One region of the Cupriavidus sp. 10L43_2 genome, then DNA from elsewhere that is predicted to be linked to it. Evidence: predicted binding sites of a transcription regulator. Region 1 holds the regulator's gene; the other holds the start of a gene.

The links. The regulator sigma-54, encoded in region 1, starts transcription at its own class of promoters, with help from an activator protein. The targets are predictions, from matches to a motif close to TGGCANGNAANCTGCTTT.
Region 2: a site for sigma-54 is predicted at 2,196-2,213, ahead of AC1DEL_RS07930 (formate/nitrite transporter family protein). Genes of this name have one in related genera too.

The regions. Positions count from the first base shown of each region.
Region 1 is NZ_JBFTJE010000026.1:59,684-63,891, reverse strand. It holds gene lptC (LPS export ABC transporter periplasmic protein LptC) at 1-216, shown strand, start outside; gene lptA (lipopolysaccharide transport periplasmic protein LptA) at 280-924, shown strand; gene lptB (LPS export ABC transporter ATP-binding protein) at 965-1,765, shown strand; gene AC1DEL_RS26170 (RNA polymerase factor sigma-54) at 1,899-3,380, shown strand; gene hpf (ribosome hibernation-promoting factor, HPF/YfiA family) at 3,431-3,784, shown strand.
Region 2 is NZ_JBFTJE010000004.1:254,885-259,092, reverse strand. It holds gene AC1DEL_RS07935 (bifunctional protein-serine/threonine kinase/phosphatase) at 1-1,195, opposite strand, end outside; gene AC1DEL_RS07930 (formate/nitrite transporter family protein) at 1,230-2,042, opposite strand; gene AC1DEL_RS07925 (nitrate- and nitrite sensing domain-containing protein) at 2,318-3,571, opposite strand; gene AC1DEL_RS07920 (YncE family protein) at 3,749-4,208, opposite strand, start outside.

The DNA of each region.
Region 1 (4,208 bases):
CCGCGCATGACCGCTGCATCGCAATATTTCCAGTTGCTGGTCAATGACGACATCGTCAAGACCGATAAAGCGGTACAACTCACGCGCGGCCCGTCGGTGATGACGGCCAACGGACTGGTCTTCAACAATGTCACGCGCGAAGTACAATTGCTCGGCAACGTACGCGGCACCATCGTCATGAATCCGCCGTCGGGGCAGGCCCGGACCACGCAGTAAGCACAACAACAAGCACGCCAGGCGCCGGCAACGGATCGCCCGTCATTCTCTCAGCTGACCAACATGACCCCATCCCTGACGACGTTGTCCTGTCGCCGCATCGTGCCCGCCCTGGCGGTGGCAATCGCCGCGCTCGGCGCGACCCTGGCCCAGCCGGCCCTGGCGGAGCGTGCCGACAAGGACAAGCCGCTGGTGCTGGAGGCCAACAACGCCAGCTATGACGACGTGAAGCAGATCTATACGCTGACCGGCAACGTCGTGCTGACCAAGGGCACGATGGTGCTGAAGTCGGACGCCGCGCAGATCCGCACCGACCCCGAGGGCTACCAGTACGCGGTGGCCACGGCCAATCCGGGCCGCCAGGCGTATATCCGCCAGAAGCGCGACGGCGTGGACGAATACATCGACGGCTGGGGCGACCGCATCGAGTACGACGGCAAGCAGGAAATGTCGAAGCTGATCGGTCATGCCCGCGCGGCGCGCATCGCCGGCGCGAAGACCGTCGACGAGATCCGCGGCGCCGTGATCACCTACGACAGCCGCAACGAGTACTACACGGCTGCCGGCGGCGACAACAACACCTCCACCGGCAACCCGTCCGGCCGCGTGCGCGCCGTGCTCTCGCCGCGCGCGGACCCGGCCAGCGGCGCCGCCGCGCCGCCACCGCCGCTGGAACTGAAGCCGGCGCCCGCGCCCGGCAAGCCCTGAACCCCGGACGCGCCCGCCGCGTCACGCATGCATTGACCTGATGAACGACTCCGCCACGCTCGCCCCGAACGCCTCCGCAGCCCCGTCGGCCGCCCGTACCGACAGCAGCACGCTGGTCGTGCGCCACCTGAAGAAGCGCTACGGTTCGCGCACCGTGGTCAAGGACGTCTCGCTGGACGTGAAGAGCGGCGAGGTGGTCGGCCTGCTCGGTCCGAACGGCGCCGGCAAGACCACGTCGTTCTACATGATCGTGGGCCTGGTGGCACTGGATGAGGGCGACATCGTGCTGGACGACCAGCACATCAGCGGCCTGCCGATCCACGAGCGCGCCCGCATGGGCCTGTCCTACCTGCCGCAGGAGGCCTCGGTCTTCCGCAAGCTCAACGTCGAGGAAAACATCCGCGCCGTGCTCGAGTTGCAATTGGAGAAGGGCAAGCCGCTGCCGAAGGCCGAGATCGAACGCCGCCTGGATTCGCTGCTGGATGACCTGCAGATCGCCCATCTGCGCAACAACCCGGCGCTGTCGCTCTCCGGCGGCGAGCGCCGCCGCGTGGAAATTGCCCGGGCGCTGGCCTCCGCGCCGCGCTTCATCCTGCTGGACGAGCCGTTCGCCGGCGTGGACCCCATCGCCGTGGGCGAAATCCAGCGCATCGTGAGCTTCCTGAAGGCGCGCAACATCGGCGTGCTGATCACCGACCACAACGTGCGCGAGACGCTCGGCATCTGCGACCACGCCTACATCATCAGCGAAGGCACGGTGCTGGCCGCCGGCCAGCCTGAGGAAATCATCGCCAACGAGTCCGTGCGACGCGTGTACCTGGGCGAAAATTTCCGCATGTGACCCATCGGCCGCCGCGTGCGGCCGCGCTTCTCCCGGCCTCCACGGCGACAGCCGGGGTCGATCAGGAAGTCAGAGCGATAGGCGATAGCAATTTCCGTTCCATAGTCGGAAGGATGCGCATAGAATAGGTCGCATGAAACCGTCGCTTCAGCTTCGTCTCTCGCAACATCTGGCATTGACCCCGCAGCTGCAACAGTCGATTCGATTGTTGCAGCTCTCGACGCTTGAACTCCAGCAGGAAGTGGAACAGGCGCTGACCGAAAATCCCCTGCTCGAACGCGAAAACGACTGGATCGAAAGCCCGCTGCGGGTAGCCGCCGATGGCTCGGTCAACCTCCAGAGCGCCCCCGCGCCGGCCTCCTCCGAGCCACAGCCCAACGGCGACGCGCGCACCGATGGCGCGTCCGGCGGTGAGGACGACAACTACAACGACAACGGCAGCGAGGACTACGGCAGCGACTGGAGCCTCGACGACTTCGCCCGCCGCCCCCAGGGCGACGAGGACGAAAAGTCGCCGATGCAGTTGCGCGATGCCGAGCCCACGCTGCGCGAGCACCTGATGGGGCAGTTGGCCCCGCTGAAGATCTCGGTGCGCGACAAGGGCCTGGCCATCTTCCTGATCGAATCGCTCGACGATGACGGCTACCTGAGCGCCTCGCTCGAGGAAATCTGCACCGAACTGCCCGAGGAACTCGAATTCGAGATCGACGAAGTCCACGCGATCCTGACCCTGCTGCAGAGCTTCGACCCGCCCGGCGTGGGCGCGCGCAATGCCGCGGAGTGCCTCAGCCTGCAATTGCGTCGCCTGAAGCACTCCCATCGTGAGCTGGCGCTGACCATCGTCAATCATCATCTGGAACTGCTGGCCGTGCGCGACTACACGCGGCTAAAGAAAGCGCTCCAGGTGGACGAAATAGCACTGAAGGCGGCACACGAACTGATTCGCTCGCTGGCGCCGTATCCGGGGCACGCGTTCAACCGTCCCGAGGCCGACTTCGTGGTGCCCGACGTGTTCGTGCGCAAGAGCGGCAGCGGGTGGATCGCGGCGCTCAATCCGGATGTCATGCCACGGCTGCGCATCAACGACATGTATGCGCAGATCCTGCGCGGCGCGAAGGGCGAAACGGGGACGGCAGGCCTGCAGCAGAAGCTTCAGGAGGCGCGGTGGCTTATCAAGAACATCCAGCAACGATTCGATACGATCCTGCGTGTTTCGCAGGCAATTGTGGAACGTCAAAAGAACTTTTTCACGCATGGCGAAATCGCGATGCGCCCCTTGGTTTTGCGGGAAATAGCCGATACACTCGGTTTACATGAGTCGACCATTTCCCGGGTCACCACGAATAAGTACATGGCCACGCCCATGGGTACTTTCGAGTTGAAGTACTTCTTTGGGAGCCACGTCTCTACGGAGACTGGCGGCGCGGCCTCCTCCACGGCAATCCGCGCGCTGATCAAGCAACTGATAGGAGCCGAAGACCCCAGGAATCCTCTTTCCGACAGCCGGATCGCCGAACTGCTGGGTGAGCAAGGCTTCGTGGTCGCACGCCGCACGGTGGCGAAATACCGCGAAGCGCTCAAGATCCCCGCAGTCAATCTCCGCAAGACTTTGTAGCCGAGCCGCAACCGCCTGCCTGGTGCGGCTCTTTCAGAAGGAGAAGCGCTATGAACTTCAAGATCAGTGGACACCACCTCGACATCACGCCCCCGCTGCGTGAGTATGTGGAAACGAAACTGGAGCGAATTGTCAGGCATTTCGATCAGGTCATCGGCGTGAGCGTGCTGCTATCGGTGGACAATCACAAGGAGAAGGACCGGCGCCAGTACGCGGAAATCAATCTGCATCTGAAGGGGAAGGACATCTTCGTCGAAGCGCATCATGAAGATCTGTATGCGGCGATCGACTGTCTGGTCGACAAGCTCGACCGCCAGGTCATCCGCTACAAGGACCGCGTACAGGGCCACGATCGCGAGGCGGTGAAGTACCAGATGGCCGCCCAGCAACTGACGCAGCAGTAGACACCTGCAGGCAACCGAAAACAGAGCGGTTGCCGACCCTGCAGAGGACTGAAAAGAAGAGCTCAAGCCGCGCAATCAGCGCGGCTTTTTTGATGGGCGCGCGCCATGGCGGTGACGGTGCGGGCACCTGGAATGTTTCGTTACCTTATTGCCACGCCGGAGGGCGACCCGGGGCCCCCGTGAGCGGTCAAAATGGGAACAAGTGTTCGCAAGCCGCCCGCCTCGGTGTATGCTCCGCCATACAAATAACGACAGGACGGCCCCGGGACACCCCGGGTGGGCAAGCCGGCCGGCACGTCGTGGCACCGCCGCGACCCCGGCGCTGCATCGCAAAATCGCGGTGGAGCCCTGCTCTATAATGGCCGGACGCTCCAATGCGGGCGTCCCAGACAAGATCTCGGTACCCAAGTTTCGCCCCGAATCC
Region 2 (4,208 bases), on a different contig from region 1:
CGGGGCGGAGGTCCTGGTGCAGCATCTCGCGCCGGTGGAACGCCTGCAGGCCGGTGGCCAGTTGGGCGATGATGCCGCGCACGGCGTCCAGGTCGGGCTGGGGATGATCGATCATCCATTGCGCCAGCGTCTGGCCTTCGAGGTACTCCATCGCCACGAACAGGTGCTTGCGGGGCCGGTCCGCCGCGTGGGGGCGCAGCACGTGCTGGTTGTCGATGCGTCGGGCGACCCATTCCTCGAGCAGGAAGCCCTCCAGATGGGCCGCATCGTCGCGTTGATCGACGGCAGGCGTTTTCAGCGCCACGTGTTGTCCGCTGTGGTCGTCCGTCGCCAGATAGACGTGGCTGCGCGCGCTGCCATGCAGCGCCCGGACGATGGTGTAGCCCTCGAACTGCATGCGGGGCGTGAGCGGCGGCGGCAGGGTCAGGTGCCCGGTCTGCGCCATCGCGTTGCGGGCGCCGGGTTCGGGCAGGGCGTCGACACGGGCCAGCAGCAGCGTGACGTTGTCCTCGCTGCCGCGCGTCAGGGCCAGCGCCGTCAGCGTCTGCGCGGCGCGGTCCAGGTCGTCGCCGCTGGCGGTCAGGGCCTGGTGGACATCGGCGGCTTCCAGGTATTCGTAGGCGCCGTCGGTGGCCAGCAGGTAGATCTCGCCGGGCTCCACGCCCCACGTCCGATAGTCGATTTCGACAGACGGGCTCGCACCCAGCGCTCGGCCCAGATAGGCCTCAGAGGCCGACACGCAGACCCGATGATCGACGGTGAGCTGCTCCAGCGTGTGCCGATGCAGCCGATAGACGCGCGCGTCGCCCACGTGCAGCAGGTGGGCCTCCCGCGCCTTGAAGATCAGCGCGCTGAATGTGCAGACGTAGCCGCGGTCGCGGTCGAAGCGGGCTTCGCTGTGACGGCTCTGCGCGTGGAGCCAGGAGTTGACGGCGGCCAGCACGCACTGCGCCGCCCGCCGCACCGTCCAGGCTTCGGACGTGCAGTAGTAGTCCTCGAGGAAGGTGCGGACGGCGGCGGCGCTGGCGATCTGGCTGACCGCGCTGGTGCTGATGCCGTCCGCCAGCGCCAGCGCAACGCCCTTGGTCACGCGGTGGTGGCCGGCGGGGTGGGTCACGCCATGAAAGTCCTGGTTGACCGCCTTCCGGCCAGCGTCCGAGTGTTGGCCAACGCTGACCTGGAGCCCGCCGGACATGGCGCGGTCGCCTCGATACCGGGTAGTGATCCGATCAGCCCAGCGCGCGCTTGCTGGCCGACTTGTAGTGCGTGCTGTAGAGCGTGATGCCCACGAAGGTCAGGCCACCCACCAGGTTTCCCAGCACAGTCGGGATTTCATTCCAGATCAGGTAGTCCATGAGGGTGAAGTTGCCGCCCAGCATCAGGCCCGACGGGAACAGGAACATGTTCACGATGGAGTGCTCGAAGCCCATGTAGAAGAACACGAGCACGGGCATCCACATGCCGATGACCTTGCCGGACACCGAGGTCGACATCATGGCCGCCACCACGCCGGTGGAGACCATCCAGTTGCACATCACGGCGCGGATGAACAGCGTCAGCATGCCGGCGGCGCCATGCGCGGCGTAGCCCACGGTGCGGCCTTCGCCGATGTGGCCGATCTTCTGGCCGATGGCGTTCGGGGCTTCGGAGAAGCCGAAGGTGAAGATGATGGCCATGAAGAACGCCACGGTGACGGCGCCGGCGAGGTTGCCACAGAACACCAGGCCCCAGTTGCGCAGCACGCCGCTCCAGGTGGCGCCCGGGCGGCGGTCCAGCACGGCCAGCGGCGCGAGCGTGAAGACGCCGGTCAGCAGGTCGAAGCCCATCAGGTACAGCATGCAGAAGCCAACCGGGAACAGCAGCGCGCCAACCAGCGCGTTGCCGGTGTTGACAGTGATGGACACCGCGAAGGCTGCCGCCAGCGCCAGGATGGCGCCGGCCATATAGGACCGGATCAGCGTGTCACGCGTGGACATCAGCAGCTTGGACTCTCCGGCATCGACCATCTTGGTGACGAACTCGGTGGGGGCGAGATAGGCCATGGGGTATTCCTCTCCGTTTCCTTCGTTTGGCTCAGAAAAGACAAACGGCGTCCGTCCGCCCGGCCTATGGCCGGCACGTGACAGGACGCCGTCATCCTTGATGCTTTACAGGGTGATGCACTGCCGGGCCGTCATCAGCCCGATGTCAGTGCTGACGCACGTTCCATGCCCGCCGCCGGGTGGGGCCGGGTTGGGCCGGGTTGGGGCAAGTGACGATCTAGGGGGCGTTGGTAGTGCATGGGCTGCCCGCTTTTGGTGCGCGCGGCCGGGCGGGTTCAATCCTGGTGCTGATCGTCGTCCTGTGGGGGCAGGGCGAGGCCGGTGAGCGAGAGGGTGGCTTCGGCAATGTCCGCCAGCCGGCGGTTGTTGTCCATCGACGCCTTCTGCAAGGCCCGGAACGCGGCGTCCTCGCTGAGCCCCATGCGGGTCATCAGCGCGTTCTTGGCGCGCTCGATCACCTTGCGCTCCTTGAGCGCGCGCCGGGCGGCATCGAGTTCCACTTCGGTCTGGGCCAGCCGCGCCGACTGCTGGCGCAGCAGGCGCTCCAGCGACGTGACGGTGGTGGCGTGCACCTCGGCGGGTCCGTTTCCGGCATCGGGCATGCCCGGCAGCACAGGGGCGGCGGCGGGTTGCTCGGCCACATCGAAAAAGCGCTCGACGGCATGGGTATGGGGCGGCGGGTTGTCCAGTAGCTGGCGCAGCAGCCCGGCCGAATCCTGGAGATCGGCCTGGGAACGCTGGATCTGCGCCTCGCAGGCCTTGCGCAGGTCCTGCACCACCTGCATCTCCAGCGTCCACATGCCCGTGATGACCTCGCTGCAGACTTCGAACCACTTCTCGCTGTCGTCGTGCACCAGCGCCGTGCCCGGCGGCGTGGTCAGCAGCGTGCGGCGCATGCCGTCCTGCGCGGCGACCGCGGCGCTGGCCTGCCGTTGCCGCCATGCGGCGAGCAGCGACGGGTCGGCGAAGCGCTCGAACATCTGGAAGCTGCGCTGCTGGGCTTCCACCAACTGCTGCACGCGCTGCGGCGCGGTGCCCGCGCAGGTGCCGGAGGCGAACATCTGCGCCCCCACGGCCCGCTCCTGCCCGGCGGCTTCCTTGCCCTGCACGAGGTAGACGAAGGCCACCAGCGGCCGGGCGATGCCCGGATACATGGCCACATCGGCCAGATGGAAGATCAGCTCCAGCAGCGCGGCGATCAGGCGGCTGAACGCCGCCACGGCGTCGTGCGCGGTGGTCTGGCATTGATCGATGGACTGGCGCAGCGCCGGCAGCGTGGCCAGATCGAGCTGCACCCAGGCCATCAACGACACCATCGACGCCGTGCCGGTATGGCCCGCTTCCAGCTGGCTGGCGAAGCGCTCGCCCAGCCGGGAGGCGATGTGGACCGCCTCGCCCATCGCCGTCTGGCGCTCCTGCGCCAGCCGTTGCCCACCGGAGGCCAGGAAGATGCTGCTGGCCCCCCGTTCACGCTGCAAGGCGTGGATCAGCTGGCCGATCAGGTCGGCCAGCTCCACGCGACTTGCCATCAGGCGGACGGCCTCGATTTCGAGCTGCTTGGCCCGAAGGACGAGGGTTGAGGCGGAAAGGGGCATTGTGCTGGGAATGTGGGCGCGGCCGGGATGGGTACTACGCATTTGCCAGGTACTACGCAAATGTCGTGCCATTTGTATCATCCGCCGTACCTTCCCGGCCCCCCGGACCGGCTACAGCGCCTGCACCTGCACAGGCGCGCCGGGTTTGCCGTTCTCGGACGGGGCGATCACGAGATAGCGGCGCGCGCCGGCCCCCGTATCGTCCCGCACCACCTGCCGGATCGGGCCAATCGCGTTGACGATGGCCGAGCCCGCCGGATTCGACATGAAGGCGGCGAGCGGCTCCAGCGGGCCGCTGCCGTCCGCGCGGGTGGCGAGCGCCAGCACGTAGGCGCGCTTCGGCTGCAACCCGGTCGCCGAAGCCTGCAGGACCTGGAGCAGTCCCTGATCGAACAGCGTGACGCTGGTCGGCGCATGGTCGGTGGCCACAGGCTTGCCGTTCACGACGCCATGCAGCTTCAGCTGCGTGGTCTGCCCGGCCACCCCCAGCGGCTGGAGTCCCTGCGTGCCGTCGCCCTCGGGCACGGCGTTCGGCACATAGGCGATGGCCTGCGGCGCCTGCCCGACCGGC